Regions from separate parts of the Kitasatospora sp. NPDC096147 genome, predicted to be linked through region 3. Evidence: riboswitches for the same ligand, from Rfam matches in the RefSeq annotation. Region 3 holds a riboswitch; each other region holds the start of a gene.
What was found. A riboswitch is a leader RNA that binds a small molecule or an ion and turns the genes downstream of it on or off. The one in region 3 is predicted to bind S-adenosylmethionine.
Positions count from the first base shown of each region.

Region 1: another riboswitch for S-adenosylmethionine. It lies ahead of ACIRBX_RS10945 (aminotransferase class V-fold PLP-dependent enzyme); the one in region 3 lies ahead of thrC (threonine synthase).
Region 2: another riboswitch for S-adenosylmethionine. It lies ahead of ACIRBX_RS04815 (IclR family transcriptional regulator); the one in region 3 lies ahead of thrC (threonine synthase).

Region 1 is NZ_JBIWFX010000003.1:89,792-94,256, forward strand. Features, by position in the region: gene ACIRBX_RS10945 (aminotransferase class V-fold PLP-dependent enzyme) at 91-1,452, opposite strand; SAM riboswitch class IV at 1,506-1,623, opposite strand; gene trpD (anthranilate phosphoribosyltransferase) at 1,736-2,767, opposite strand; gene ACIRBX_RS10955 (hypothetical protein) at 2,928-3,347, opposite strand; gene ACIRBX_RS10960 (heme-copper oxidase subunit III) at 3,785-4,405, shown strand.
Region 2 is NZ_JBIWFX010000001.1:1,112,368-1,116,832, forward strand. Features, by position in the region: gene ACIRBX_RS04805 (serine/threonine-protein kinase) at 1-408, opposite strand, end outside; gene ACIRBX_RS04810 (phytoene/squalene synthase family protein) at 1,170-2,081, shown strand; gene ACIRBX_RS04815 (IclR family transcriptional regulator) at 2,326-3,039, opposite strand; SAM riboswitch class I at 3,237-3,379, opposite strand; gene ACIRBX_RS04820 (cholesterol oxidase substrate-binding domain-containing protein) at 3,510-4,465, shown strand, end outside.
Region 3 is NZ_JBIWFX010000014.1:88,663-93,127, forward strand. Features, by position in the region: gene ACIRBX_RS31615 (trehalose-6-phosphate synthase) at 1-315, opposite strand, end outside; gene ACIRBX_RS31620 (glucosyl-3-phosphoglycerate synthase) at 380-1,360, opposite strand; SAM riboswitch class I at 1,538-1,675, shown strand; gene thrC (threonine synthase) at 1,693-2,973, shown strand; gene ACIRBX_RS31630 (ubiquitin-like small modifier protein 1) at 3,006-3,284, shown strand; gene ACIRBX_RS31635 (cold-shock protein) at 3,811-4,014, shown strand; gene groL (chaperonin GroEL) at 4,339-4,465, shown strand, end outside.

The DNA.
Region 1 (4,465 bases), on a different contig from region 3:
CGACGCACCGGCAGCTGACCCGGCATCAGCCGGTGGCCCGTCCTGCCGTTCCGCTGCGCGCGGCTCCTCGCGCCCCCGGTGCCCCGGGCTTCAGCTGCGGCGGGTGTCCACCACGCAGCGGCCACCCTCGTTCCGGTAGGTCCAGGCCGCCCCGTTGGCGACCAGCTCGCGGACGGCGCCGAGGAAGCGGTCCAGGTGCTCGTCCGGGGTGCCGGCGCCGAACGAGACCCGGATGGCGTTGAGGCTGCGCTCGCCCGGGAGCGAGGACTCGGGGGCGCCGCACTCGGAGGGCGCGGCCTCCTCGCCGCCGAGCAGGGTGCGCACCAGCGGGTGCGCACAGAACAGGCCGTCGCGGACGCCGATGCCGTACTCGGCGGAGAGCGCGGCGGAGAAGTGCGAGCTGTTCCAGCCCTGCACCACGAAGGAGAGCACGCCGACCCGGGCAGCGTCCTCGCCGAACAGGCTGAGCACCCGGACCTCGGGGACCTCGGCCAGGCCGGCCTTCAGACGGGTGATCAGCTCCTGCTCGCGGGCCTCCAGCGCGTCGAAGCCGGCCTCGGTGAGCGCCTTGCAGGCGGAGGCGACGGCGTACGCGCCGATCACGTTCGGGGAGCCGGCCTCGTGCCGGGCCGGGCCGGTCTGCCACTCGACCGCGACCGAGCCGTCCAGCTCGCGGGCCACGGTCCGGCTGGCGCCGCCGCCGGCCAGGTACGGCTCGGCCGCGTCCAGCCAGTCGGCGCGGCCGGCCAGCACCCCGGCACCGAACGGGGCGTAGATCTTGTGGCCGGAGAAGGCGATCCAGTCCACGTCCAGCTCGCGGACCGAGACCCGGTGGTGCGGGGCCAGCTGGGCGGCGTCCAGCACCACCCGGGCGCCGTGGCGGTGGGCGGTCTCGGTCAGCTCGGCGATCGGCCAGAGCTCGCCGGTCACGTTGGAGGCGCCGGTGACGCAGAGCAGGCGGTGCTCGGCCGGGTTCTCGCGCAGCGCCCGGTCGAAGGCCTCGACCGCCTCGGCGTGCGAGCGGGGGGCGCGCAGGTAGGTGACCTTGAGGCCGTTGTGCGCCCAGGGCAGCAGCGAGGCGTGGTGCTCGGTCTCGAAGGCGAAGACCTCGGTGCCGGCCGGGACGGCGGCGGCCAGCAGGTTGAGCGAGTCGGTGGTGGCCCGGGTGAAGACCACCTGGTCGCCCTCGCGCAGGTCGAGGAACTCCTCGACGGTGCGGCGGCTCTGCTCGAACAGGTCGGTGGAGAGCTGGGAGAGGTAGCCGGCGCCGCGGTGCACCGAGCCGTAGTAGGGGGCGTAGGCGGCGACGTCGTCCCAGACCCGCTGGAGCGCCGGGGAGCTGGCGGCGTAGTCGAGGGCAGCGTAGGTGACCTTCTCGCCGGAGGCCAGCGGGACCTCGACGTCGTGACCGAGGACGGCGAGCGGGGCGCAGGTACGGGTGGCAGTCGACATGGGGGTGCACTCCTCGTAAGGTCCGGGACCTCGGGGTGCATCTGTGCCACCGACGTCCGCGCTTGCGCTGCGGACGGATCGCCGCAGTGCCCGGTCCTCACCCAGGGCACCCCGCCACGGACGGAGGGTTGCCGGACAGCAAGCTGGGGCTTGTCGCTGTCACTCATGACCTGGGCAGAACTCTAGGGCGGCTTCCGAAGAGTGGTCAAACGGCATTCCACTATCTGGACGCACCCGGGTACGCCGAAGGCCCGGACCGTGGTCCGGGCCTTCAACTCACCTGTCAGGTACGGGCGGTGGCGGCGGCCCAGTTCTTCAGCAGGGCCTCGGCGGCACCCGAGTCGATCGCCTCGGCGGCCCGGGCCATGCCGGCCCGGAGCTGCTCGGGCAGCGGGGCGTCGGTGAGCTCCAGCGCGGCCAGGGCGGCGGCCGAGTTGAGCAGCACGGCGTCCCGGACGGCGCCGCGCTCCCCCGCCAGCAGGCGGTGCACCACGGCGGCGTTGAACGCCGGGTCGCCACCGCGCAGCGCCTCGATGCCGACCAGCTCGATGCCGACCTCGCGCGGGTCGAAGGAGGTCTCGGTGACCTGACCGTCCTTCACCACCCAGACGTGCGAGGTGGCCGAGATGGTCAACTCGTCGAGGCCGTCGTCACCCCGGAACACCAGCGCGGTGGCCCCCCGGCGGGCCAGCACCCCGGCGATCAGCCCGGCCAGCCGGGTGTCGAAGCAGCCGATGGCGTGGGCGGTCACCCGGGCCGGATTGGTCAGCGGGCCCAGGATGTTGAAGGCCGTCGGCACCCCGAGGTCACGGCGGGCCGGGGCGGCGTGCCGCATCGCGGGGTGGAAGACCGGGGCCGGACAGAAGGTCAGGCCGACCTCCTCGGCGATCTCGGCCACCCGGTGCGGCGGGACGTCCGGGCTGATGCCGAGCTGCTCCAGCACGTCGGTGGCGCCGGTCGAGGAGGAGGCGGCGCGGTTGCCGTGCTTCACCACCTTGGCCCCGGCCGCGGCGGCGACGATCGCCGACATGGTGGAGATGTTGACCGTCTTGGCCCGGTCGCCGCCGGTGCCCACGACGTCCACCGCCGGTCCGGGGACGGTGAGCGGGACGGCGTGGGCGTACATCGAGTCGACCAGCCCGGCGATCTCGTCGACGGTCTCGCCCTTGGCGCGCAGGGCCACCACGAAGCCCGCCACCTGGACGGGGGTGGCCTCGCCGCTCATGATCCGGTCCATCGCCCAGGCGGCGTCGGCCTGGGTGAGGTTCTCACCGGCGAGCAGGGTGCTCAACAGGTCGGGCCAGGTGCGGGCCATGGCTAGCTCCAGTTCTCCGTCTTGACGTGGACTGGAGCCAGCCTAGCGATCCGCGGTGCGGCGGTGCGGCGTTGTTCTTCCCCTTGAGACGGCCGCCGTGGGGTTGACGGGACGTCAGGCCGGAGTGCGGCACCGCTGCGCTCGGCCGGGCGGGCTCGCGCTACGCCGGGGTGCGGCGGGCGACCCGGGCGCGGAGCAGGGTGGCGGCGGACTCGGCGAACGGGACCGGGTCGACGGGGTGCGAGATGGCGGCGTCCGCGCGCGACCAGGCGGCGAGCCAGGAGTCCTGCGGGCGGCCGATCAGCACCAGCACCGGCGGGCAGCCGTAGATCTCGTCCTTGACCTGGCGGGCCACCCCGAGACCGCCGGCCGGGACGGCCTCGCCGTCCAGGACGCAGAGGTCGATGCCGCCCTTCTCCAGGGCGCGCAGGACGGCGGGGACGGTCGCGCACTCCAGCACCTCGACCTCGGGGAGGTCCGCGGCGGGGCGGCGGCCGAGAGCGAGGGTGACCTGCTCGCGGGTGTTGCGGTCGTCGCTGTAGACGAGGACGGTGAGCGTCTCGTCCGTCGTGTGCGCCATGGGCCCTGCTCCCGGTGCTCGTCCTCTTATATGGGTGGTGCGCGCGCGTCGGCTCGACCGGGCCGGGTGTGATCCGGACCACGTTCACTTCCGGATGCTACTCCGCGACGCCCCTCGTGGTGAGCCCCTCGCGCGATCTCGCTGCGCCGGGCCCGCCGCCGCGTCACCCGGTCGGGCGACGGACCGTCACCCGGGGGGCGGAGTCCACCCGGACGGCGGAGGGGCCAAGGGGCAGTAGCCGACGGCCCCTCAGAAGTCCGGGAGCAACACGCGGGGCGAACGGGTGCAGGCACCTTCCGATGAACCGTCAGAAAACGGACACCGGGCCGGTGGAGAGGGTCTCCGACGCCCCGTCGGCTGCCAACGGGGCATACCGCACGCACCGGACACTCCGAGGTACACCCCCCGGCGTGAAGACGGAATAAGGGACCGACATAATGTCCGTCGTGGCGACAGCAACAGCAACAGAAACCGGACACGCGCACGGAGCGGTCAACAGGCCGAACCTCGTCAGCGTCGGAACCATCGTCTGGCTGAGCTCGGAGCTGATGTTCTTCGCGGCCCTGTTCGCGATGTACTTCACCCTCCGCTCGGTCAAGGGGGCTGAGTTCTGGGCCGAGAAGGCCCACGCGCTCAACGTGCCCTTCTCCTCGGTGAACACCACGATCCTGGTGCTCTCCTCGCTCACCTGCCAGCTCGGCGTGTTCGCCGCCGAGCGCGGTGACGTGAAGAAGCTCCGCTCGTGGTTCATCATCACCTTCGTGATGGGCGCGATCTTCATCGGCGGTCAGATCCTCGAGTACACCGAGCTGGTGAAGAAGGACGGCCTCTCGCTGTCCTCCGACCCGTACGGCACGGTGTTCTACCTGACCACCGGCTTCCACGGCCTGCACGTGACGGGTGGTCTGATCGCGTTCCTGCTGGTCCTGGGACGGACGTACGCAGCCAAGCGGTTCACGCACGAGCAGGCCACCGCCGCGATCGTGGTGTCGTACTACTGGCACTTCGTCGACGTCGTGTGGATCGCCCTGTTCGCGACCATCTACCTGATCAAGTAACCAGCTAGATCAGGTCGCTGGCCGCCGGCCGGAGCCCGACACGACCGCACCGACCGACCG
Region 2 (4,465 bases), on a different contig from region 3:
CGGGCCGCCGCGCGGGGTCCGGTCGGCGTCGAGCAGTTCCTCCAGCGAGCGCTCGGCCAGCTCCAGGACGAGCACGCTGGCACCGTCCAGGCCGGGCAGCGCGGGGTCGTCGAGGGTGCGCACCTCGTACAGCCGGATCAGCCGGGGTGCCCGCACCCTGCGGAGCAACTCCACCTCCCGGGCGACGAGTTCGCGCAGGTGGCCGAGCTGGCGCGGGGTGCGGGTGCCGGTCGGCAGGACCTTCAGCGCAGCCCGGGTCGGCACGCCGGCCACCGGGGCGCCGCGGTGGGCGGCGTAGACGGTGCCGAACGCACCGCTGCCGAGCGGCTTGCCGACCGTCCACGGGCCGATCCGGTAGCCGGCCGGCACGGACAGCCGGTCCGACGGTCCGTCAGGGGGCGCCGTCACCAGCCCGCACCCCCGGCGGCGGCCGCTCCCGGCCCTCCCCCGGATCCGGGGCACGGGCCCGGCCCCGGTGCGGGCCGCGACCCCCCGGCCGGCTCCGTCCTCCGTCCGGGCACCATGATGATGCTGTGCACGCGCCGCCACCCTTCCCCCGTTGTGGTGAAGGAAGGGTAGCGAGGGGCGTGGCCCGTTCACCTGAGGATTTCCGGCCGGGCAACTGCCGTCCGGGCCCTCCGTGCACGGCGGATCAGCACTCCCCCCCTGCCACACGAAGCCCGCGACGATCCGGCCACCGCCCGGGAAGCTGCCCCGGCCCTCGCCCGGGCCCTGGTGCAGGCACTGGCCCCCGCCACCGCCGAAGCTGACCTGGACGTGGTCGTCACCGGGCTGCACCGAGCCGTTGTCGAAGTACGAGCGGCGGAAGCCGCAGTCGCTCACCGGCCGGTCGGCATCGGACCGGCAGACCGCAGCCAGGCCGACAGCACCGCCCGTCCCCCGTGTCCGCGCACCGCACACCCCTCCTCCGGCAGCCGCCACAGCCCCGCCCGCGCGGCCCCGCCGCCCTCCTGCCGACGCGGGGGCCACCCGACCGCCTGTGACCTCCCAGAGTCCGGCTAGGCTCGCCCCGGACGATCACGACGCGGGTCGTCCACCGAGCGGACGCACCGGGTGAACGGGCCGGGTGAACGGGCCGGGTGAACGGGCCGGGTGAACGGGCCGGGTGAACGGGCCGGACGGACCAACCGGAAGAGGGCGGGCGCGAGTTGACCGGCTGGACGAAGGCGCTGGACGCGGCCGGCATCACCGACCCCGGGCTGCGGGAGGACTACACCCGGCAGCGGGAGCAGGTGACGCGGTACCGCCGCGAGGCCGCGCTCGCGGCCCGGCTCCTGCTGCCCGCACGGCTGGTGCCGCACGTGATCGCCGCCACCGCCTACATGCACCGCACCGACACCCTGCTCGACAGCGGCCCGCTGGACGGGCGCCGCGCCGCATACGCGCAGTGGGAGCTGGAGGTGACCGGGGCGCTGGCGGACGGCGGCACGGACCACCCCGAGCTCCGCCCGTTCCTGCACACCGTCGCGGCCCACCCCGCCCTGCGCACCCTGGTGCCGCAGCACCTGGCCGGCTCCCTCGCCGACCTCGACTTCACCGGCTTCGCCACCGAGGCGGAGTACCAGACCTACCTGGACGTCTACGCGCTGCCGGCCTTCATGGTGGTCGCCACCGTGCTCGGCCCGCCCGGCGACCAGAGCGCCTACCGAGCCGCCTGCCGCACCTACCTGGACGCGAGCCAGCGCATCGACTTCGTCGCCGACCTCGCCGAGGACCTGGCCGACGGCCGCCTGACCCTCTCGCAGGAGGCACTCGACCGGCACGGCGTCACCCGCGCCGACCTGGTGGCGGGCACCGGTCTGCCCGCCGTCCGGGCCCTGATCACCGATCAGCTCGACCTGGCCGGCCGCACGCTCGCCGAGGGCCGGAGCGTGATCGACCTGGCCCCGCCCGCGCACCGGCCGATGGTCCGCTGCATGGTCGGCCTGGACGCCCTCACCGCCACCGCCGCCCGGGCCGATCCGGCCGCCCTGCTGCGCCGCCCGGTCGGCCCGCCGAAGGGCGCGGCGCTGCGGCTGCTCGCCCGCGAGTACCTCCGCTCCCGCCGGTCCGCCGGCTGACCGTCTCCCGGCCGACGCCCCCTCGGCCGACGCCCGGCTGACGGTCCGTCGGGCTGGTTCGGCGGCCATGACCGACACTGAGCCCGGCACCGACCACTGGACGTCGCCACCCGACCGCCCGGTGCACGGCCGGGGCGAGTGCACCGTCACCGTCCTCCACCCGCCGTTGCCGGCCGGCACCGGCCGGTCCACCCGGGAGACGGTCGCCGCACCGCACCGGCCGACCGCCGGGCGGCGGCCACGCTCAGGACTGCCGGACGGCCTCCGTCAGACGGTCGGCCGCCTCCACCACCGCGTGGGCGAGCCGCGCCCCGGGGTGCCGGCTCAGCCGCTCGATCGGGCCGGAGACGGTAACGGCGGCCACCACCCGGTTGGACGGACCGCGCACCGGTGCCGAGACCGAGGCCACCCCGAGCTCCCGCTCGCCGACCGCCTGCGCCCAGCCCCGCCGCCGCACCCCGCTCAGCGCGGTGGCCGTGAAGCTGGCCCCCTGCAGCCCCCGGTGCAGCCGCTCCGGCTCCTCCCAGGCCAGCAGGATCTGCGCCGCCGCACCCACCCGCATCGGGAGCGTCACCCCCACCGGGACGGTGTCGCGCAGGCCGGAGAGCCGTTCGGCGGCGGCCACGCAGATCCTCATCTCGCCCTGCCGCCGGTAGAGCTGGGCACTCTCCCCGGTGACGTCGCGCAGGTGCGCGAGCACCGAGCCGGCCGCCGCCAGCAGGCGGTCCTCACCGGCGGCCGCCGAGAGTTCGCCGATCCGGGCGCCGAGCGTGAAGCGGCCCTCGACGTCGCGCGCGACCAGCCGGTGCTGCTCCAGGGCGACCGCCAGCCGGTGGGCGGTGGGCCGGGCCAGGCCGGTGGCGGCGACCAGCCCGGCCAGCGTGGTCGGCCCGGCCTCCAGGGTGCCGAGGATGGAGGTGACCTTGTCGAGGACGCCGACGCCGCTGGTGGTTTCCATGGATGTACTCCGTCTCAGGTCCCGCGAGCGGCGGGTGGCGGCGCTCGCGGAGGGCTCCGTACGGGGAGCCCAGGGGGTGGTCAGCGAGGGAAGGCCGCAGAAGTGGGCCGGGGTCCTGCGCCAGACACAGAACGGGTACGCGAAAGCGCCGGGGTGGGAAGCGCCCGGACGAAGGACAGCACAGAGAGCACCGTGTCTCCTCATCTTTCCCGCGCCACAGTGGCGGCAGGCCGGAGTTGGCACTGCTCCCGGACGGCACGGCGCGTACTTCGGACGCCGGTTCGACCGGGGAGTTGCCGGGGCTTCGTAGGGCCGGTCCCTCCACCCCTCTGGATGATTCGCGAGGAACCATATCAAGACCCCGGGCCGCCGTGCCGGGCCTCCCCCCACCTCGTCCGGAACCGCTCCCCCACCGGCCCCCGTCGGCCGGAATCGCCCCCTCGGGTGATCCACGTTGGTAGCGTCGCGGCATGACGGACCAGCGATCGGCAGAACACCGGTACGAACCAAGCGGACTGACACGGCGTCAGACCCTCGCCGCACTCGGCGCCGGCGGAGCGGCCTGGCTGCTGCGGGGCACGGTCGGACCGGACAGCGCCCGGGCGGTCGGCACCGCCCCCGCCGACCTCCCCGGCGGGCTGGTCCCGTACCAGCGGGAGTACCGGAACTGGGCCGGCGAGGTGCGCACCGATCCGCTCTGGGTCTGCGAGCCCACCACCCCGGAGCACGTGGCCGAGCTGGCCGACTGGGCCCGCACGGCCGGCTGGCGGCTGCGCCCGCAGGGGCACCGGCACGGCTGGGCCCCGCTCACCGTCGCCCCGGACACCCCTTCCTCGGCCCGCGTCCTGCTGCTCGACACCACCCGCCACCTCACCGCGATCACCCTGCCCACCGGGCAGGTGGCCGGCGCCCCGACCGTCCGGGTGCAGGCCGGCGCCTCGATGGAGGAACTGCTGGCCCGCCTCGGCGAGCAGGGCCTCGGCGTCGCCGGCTGCCCGGCCCCGGGCGACCTCACCGTCGGCGGTGTGCTCGCCATCGGCGGCCACGGCACCGGCGTCCCGGCGGCCGGCGAGACCACGCCCGCCGGCCACGGCCACGGCTCGCTCTCCAACCAGGTGGTCTCGCTCACCGCCGTGGTCTGGGACCCGGCCGCCGGGCGGTACCTGCCGCGCACGTTCGACCGCACCGAGGCCGAGGCCGGGGCGCTGCTGGTCCAGCTCGGCCGGGCCTTCCTCACCGAGGCGGTGCTCCGGGTCGGCCCGGACCGGCCGCTGCGCTGCCTCAGCCGGGTCGACGTCCCGGCCACCGAACTGTTCGCCGCCCCGGGCGGCCCCGGCGCCGCCGGCAGCGCCGGTGCCCGCACCTTCGCCTCCTTCGTCGACCGGGACGGCCGGGCCGAGGCGATCTGGTACGCCTTCACCACCCA
Region 3 (4,465 bases):
GGCCCGGGCGAAGGTGCCGGGGTCGATGTCCAGCATCCGCACCGCCTGGCCGCCGACCTCGTGCCCGGCCAGGTCCAGCCGGCCGTCGGGGGCCTGCCGGGCGGCCGTGCGGTCGGCCTCGGAGAGGGCGGCGCAGACCCAGACGGCGGACGGGTCGTCGATCGCCGACAGCCCGGAGACCAGTCCGCCACCGCCTCTGCGCAGGGTGAGCGAACCGTCGTCCTCGGCGGTGAAGGACACCGGCCCCCGGTTGGAGGCCACCAGGATGGGGGCGGCCCCGGTCTGATTCGAACGTGCGGTCGCGTGATCGGCCATGTCACCAACCTTGCCTCTCACCCCCGGGGGCAAACCAGTCGGCACACGGGGCGCGCGCGGAGGCTCACCGAGGGTGGTACTCCGGGACGGTCACCATCGGCGGGCGCTCCAGCGCGCCGACCGGGTGGGTGTGCGCGGTGAACTCCCGGCCGGCCGGGTCCCGGGAGAACTGGGTGAGCAGCGGGCGCACCAGGTCCTGGCCGCTCTTCAGCCGCCCGGTCCGGTCCAGCCGCTCCAGCGCGGTCCGGTAGATGGTCGCGGCCATCCGCCCGAGCGCCTGGCCGTCCTGGTGCCGGTGGTGCCGCACCCCGACGTCCACCTGGGCCAGCGCGTCCAGCCCGGCCAGCTCCAGCGCGTCCACCAGCAGGCCGAGCTCCACCCCGTAGCCGGTGGGGAACGGCAGCCGCTCCAGCAGTGACCGGCGGGCCGCGTACTCACCGCCCAACGGCTGGACGAATCCGGCCAGTTGGGGCCAGTGCAGGTTCAGCAGCGGCCGGGCCACCAGCTCCGTCACCCGCCCGCCGCCGGCCGGCACCACCGCCCCCTCGGTCTCCAGCGGGCGGTCGTACATCGCCTTCACCAGCTCGATCGACGGGTCGGTGAGCAGCGGCCCGACGATCCCGGAGACGAAGGCCGGGTCGAACTCGCGCAGGTCGGCGTCGACGAAGCAGACGATCGCCCCGGAGGTGGCCAGCAGCGAGCGCCAGAGCACCTCGCCCTTGCCGGTCACGGCCGGCAGCCGGGGCAGCAGCTCGTCCCGGTGGACCACCCGGGCCCCGGCCGCCGCGGCCAGCTCGGCCGTCCGGTCGGCCGAGCCGGAGTCCACCACCACCAGCTCGTCCACCAGCGGCAGACGCTCCATCAGCTCGCGGCGGATCACCCGGACGATCTCGCCGACGGTCGGCTCCTCGTCCAGGGCGGGCAGCACCACGCTGATGGTGCCGGCCGGGCCGGCCGCCCGTTTGGCCGTCAGCAGGGCGTCCAGCGGCCGGTCGGCCGCCGTCCAGGAGCGCCGGCGCAGCCAGTCGGACACCTCGGGCAGCAACTCCTCGGCAGGGTCGGACGGCTGAGGCTGGTCGGGCACTGTCTCGTCTCCTCGCGTTTCGCATCTCGTACAGCGGACGGCGGGTCACCGCTCGGGCGCCTTCGGATACAGTCTTCGTACTGCGGTCAGACCTTCGCACGTCGGGGTCGGCCGGAGCGCAGGACCACAACTTCACAGAGCTCATCCAGAGGGACTGAGGGAACGGCCCGTTGACGTCCCGGCAACCTTCTCGCGCGATCCGGCCCATCGGCGGCCACGGCGGGACAGGTGCCAATTCCGTCCTGTGGCGCGCCCGCGTCACGGGGAAGATGAGGAGAAAGGTCTCCGCCACCATGGCCACCGCTGTTTCCGCCGCACCCTCCGTCGACCTCGGCCCCGCCGACCGGCTGTCCTGTCGCGAGTGCGGCACCAAGTTCCCGCTCGGCCCCAGCTTCGCCTGCCTCGAGTGCTTCGGCCCGCTGGAGATCGCCTACGACTTCGGCTCCGAGGACGCGGAGGAGCTGCGCAAGCGGATCGAGGCCGGCCCGGCGTCCATCTGGCGCTACGCCCCGCTGCTGCCCGTCCCGGCCGACGTGGCCTCCAAGCCCAACCTGAACCCGGGCTGGACCCCGCTGGTGAAGGCCGACAACCTCGGCCGCGAGCTCGGCTTCACCGCCCAGCTGCACGTCAAGGACGACTCGGGGAACCCGACCCACTCCTTCAAGGACCGCGTGGTGGCCTGCGCCATCGAGGCGGCGCGCGCCTTCCACTTCACCACCCTCTCCTGCTCCTCCACCGGCAACCTGGCGGGCGCGGTGGGGGCGGCGGCGGCCCGGGCCGGCTTCAAGTCCTGCGTGTTCATCCCGCACGACCTGGAGCAGGGCAAGGTCGTGATGGCCGGCGTCTACGGCGGCGAGCTGGTCGGCATCGAGGGCAACTACGACGACGTGAACCGCTTCTGCTCCGAGCTGATCGGCGACCCGGCCGGCGAGGGCTGGGGCTTCGTCAACGTCAACCTTCGCCCCTACTACGGCGAGGGCTCCAAGACCCTGGCGTACGAGATCTGCGAGCAGCTCGGCTGGCGGCTGCCGGAGCAGATCGTCATCCCGATCGCCTCGGGCTCCCAGCTCACCAAGATCGACAAGGGTCTGCAGGAGCTCATCAAGCTCGGCCTGGTCGAGGACCGGCCCTACAAGATCTTCGGTGCCCAGGCCGAGGGCTGCTCCCCGGTCTCGGCCGCCTTCAAGGCCGGCCGCGACGTGATCAAGCCGGTCAAGCCCGACACCATCGCCAAGTCGCTGGCGATCGGCAACCCGGCCGACGGCCCGTACGTGCTGGACATCGCCCGCCGCACCGGTGGGGCGGTCGAGGACGTCACCGACGCCGAGGTGGTCGAGGCGATCAAGCTGCTGGCCCGCACCGAGGGCATCTTCGCCGAGACGGCCGGCGGGGTGACCATCGGCGTGCTGAAGAAGCTGGTCGAGACCGGGCAGCTCGACCCGGCGAAGGAGACCGTGGCGATCAACACCGGCGACGGCCTGAAGACCCTGGACGCCGTCTCCGACGCCGGGCTCACCGCCACCATCCGCCCGACCCTGGAGTCCTTCCGCGCGGCCGGCCTGGCCTCCGCCTGATCCCCCCTCAGCACCGGTTTAGGAGTACCCCCATGAGCGCCACCGTCCGCATTCCCACCATCCTGCGCACCTACACCGGCGGCGCCGCCGAGGTGGCCGCCGAGGGCGCCACCCTGGCCGCCGTGATCGCCGACCTGGACGCCAACCACCCCGGCATCGCCGCCCGGGTGCTGGACGACGCCGGCAAGCTCCGCCGGTTCGTGAACGTCTACGTCAACGACGACGACGTGCGTTTCGACGAGGGCCTGGAGACCGAGATCAAGGACGGCGCCAACATCTCGATCATTCCGGCGGTGGCCGGGGGCTGCTGAACCCGCTTCGGGAGTACGGCGACGGGCCGTCACCGCGACCGGAACGAATGATTCCGGATATCGGTGGCGGCCCGTCGCACGTCGCGGTGAATTTCCGTCAGGTCGCAGGCGGTAGAGTGCGGATGCGGATCGGATGTTTCGAATCCCGATCGGTGGTGCGGCTGAGTCGTGCACGGAGGGCCCGTCCGGCGGCTGAGACGTGGGGCGGTCGCGCTGAGACGCGAACTGTCAGGCCAGTGTCAGGAATCTGACGGAGTTTCATCCCGTTAGGTCCGCTATGTCCCGCGCGAATTGCCGCCCCTTGAGGCTTTCCTCCCGTCACATCCCTTTCGTCATACGGCGAATTCGGCGAAGTTGACCCTGTTGCAGAGGGCGTCTGTCCGGATACATTCAGCGGCGGTCGGCGCGTTCGAGTGTTGACCGCGGCTGCGCCCAGGGGGGGTTCCCTCGGGCGTGTGCCGGTACAGACCTGGGTCCGCATCCTGTGGACCCGCGAAGGGCCAGCACAGCACAAGGGGAGTTCGGAATGGCTCAGGGCACCGTCAAGTGGTTCAACGCGGAGAAGGGCTACGGCTTCATCGCGGTCGACGGTGGTGCGGACGTGTTCGTCCACTACAGCGCGATCCAGATGGACGGCTACCGCACCCTCGAGGAGGGCCAGCGGGTCGAGTTCGAGATCTCCCAGGGGCAGAAGGGCCCGCAGGCGGACATGGTCCGCGCGGCGGTCTGACCTTCCGCACCTGCGGACCTCGGCTCGGCTTCGGGCTGGCAGTCTCCACGCTTCACCGGAAGGCCCGTACGACACCCGTCGTACGGGCCTTCCGACGTCCCCGGCCGGCGCACCGGCACGGGCGCGCGTATCACGATTGGGCTTGCACTCGATACCCGAGAGTGCTAATCATTGGCGTTAGCACTCACAGCATGAGAGTGACAACGGACCGGGTCGGTGAGGCCCCCGGGAGCGGTAGGGGACGAGACCCCCGCACACCAGGGCCGTCCGTCGCGGGCGCCCTCCGGTCCGGCGCAGTCGACGTGTCCTGGAGGACCACTTCCGATGGCCAAGATCATCGCTTTTGACGAGGAAGCTCGCCGCGGACTCGAGCGCGGCATGAACCAGCTTGCCGACGCCGTCAAGGTGACGCTGGGCCCCAAGGGCCGCAACGTCGTCCTTGAGAAGAAGT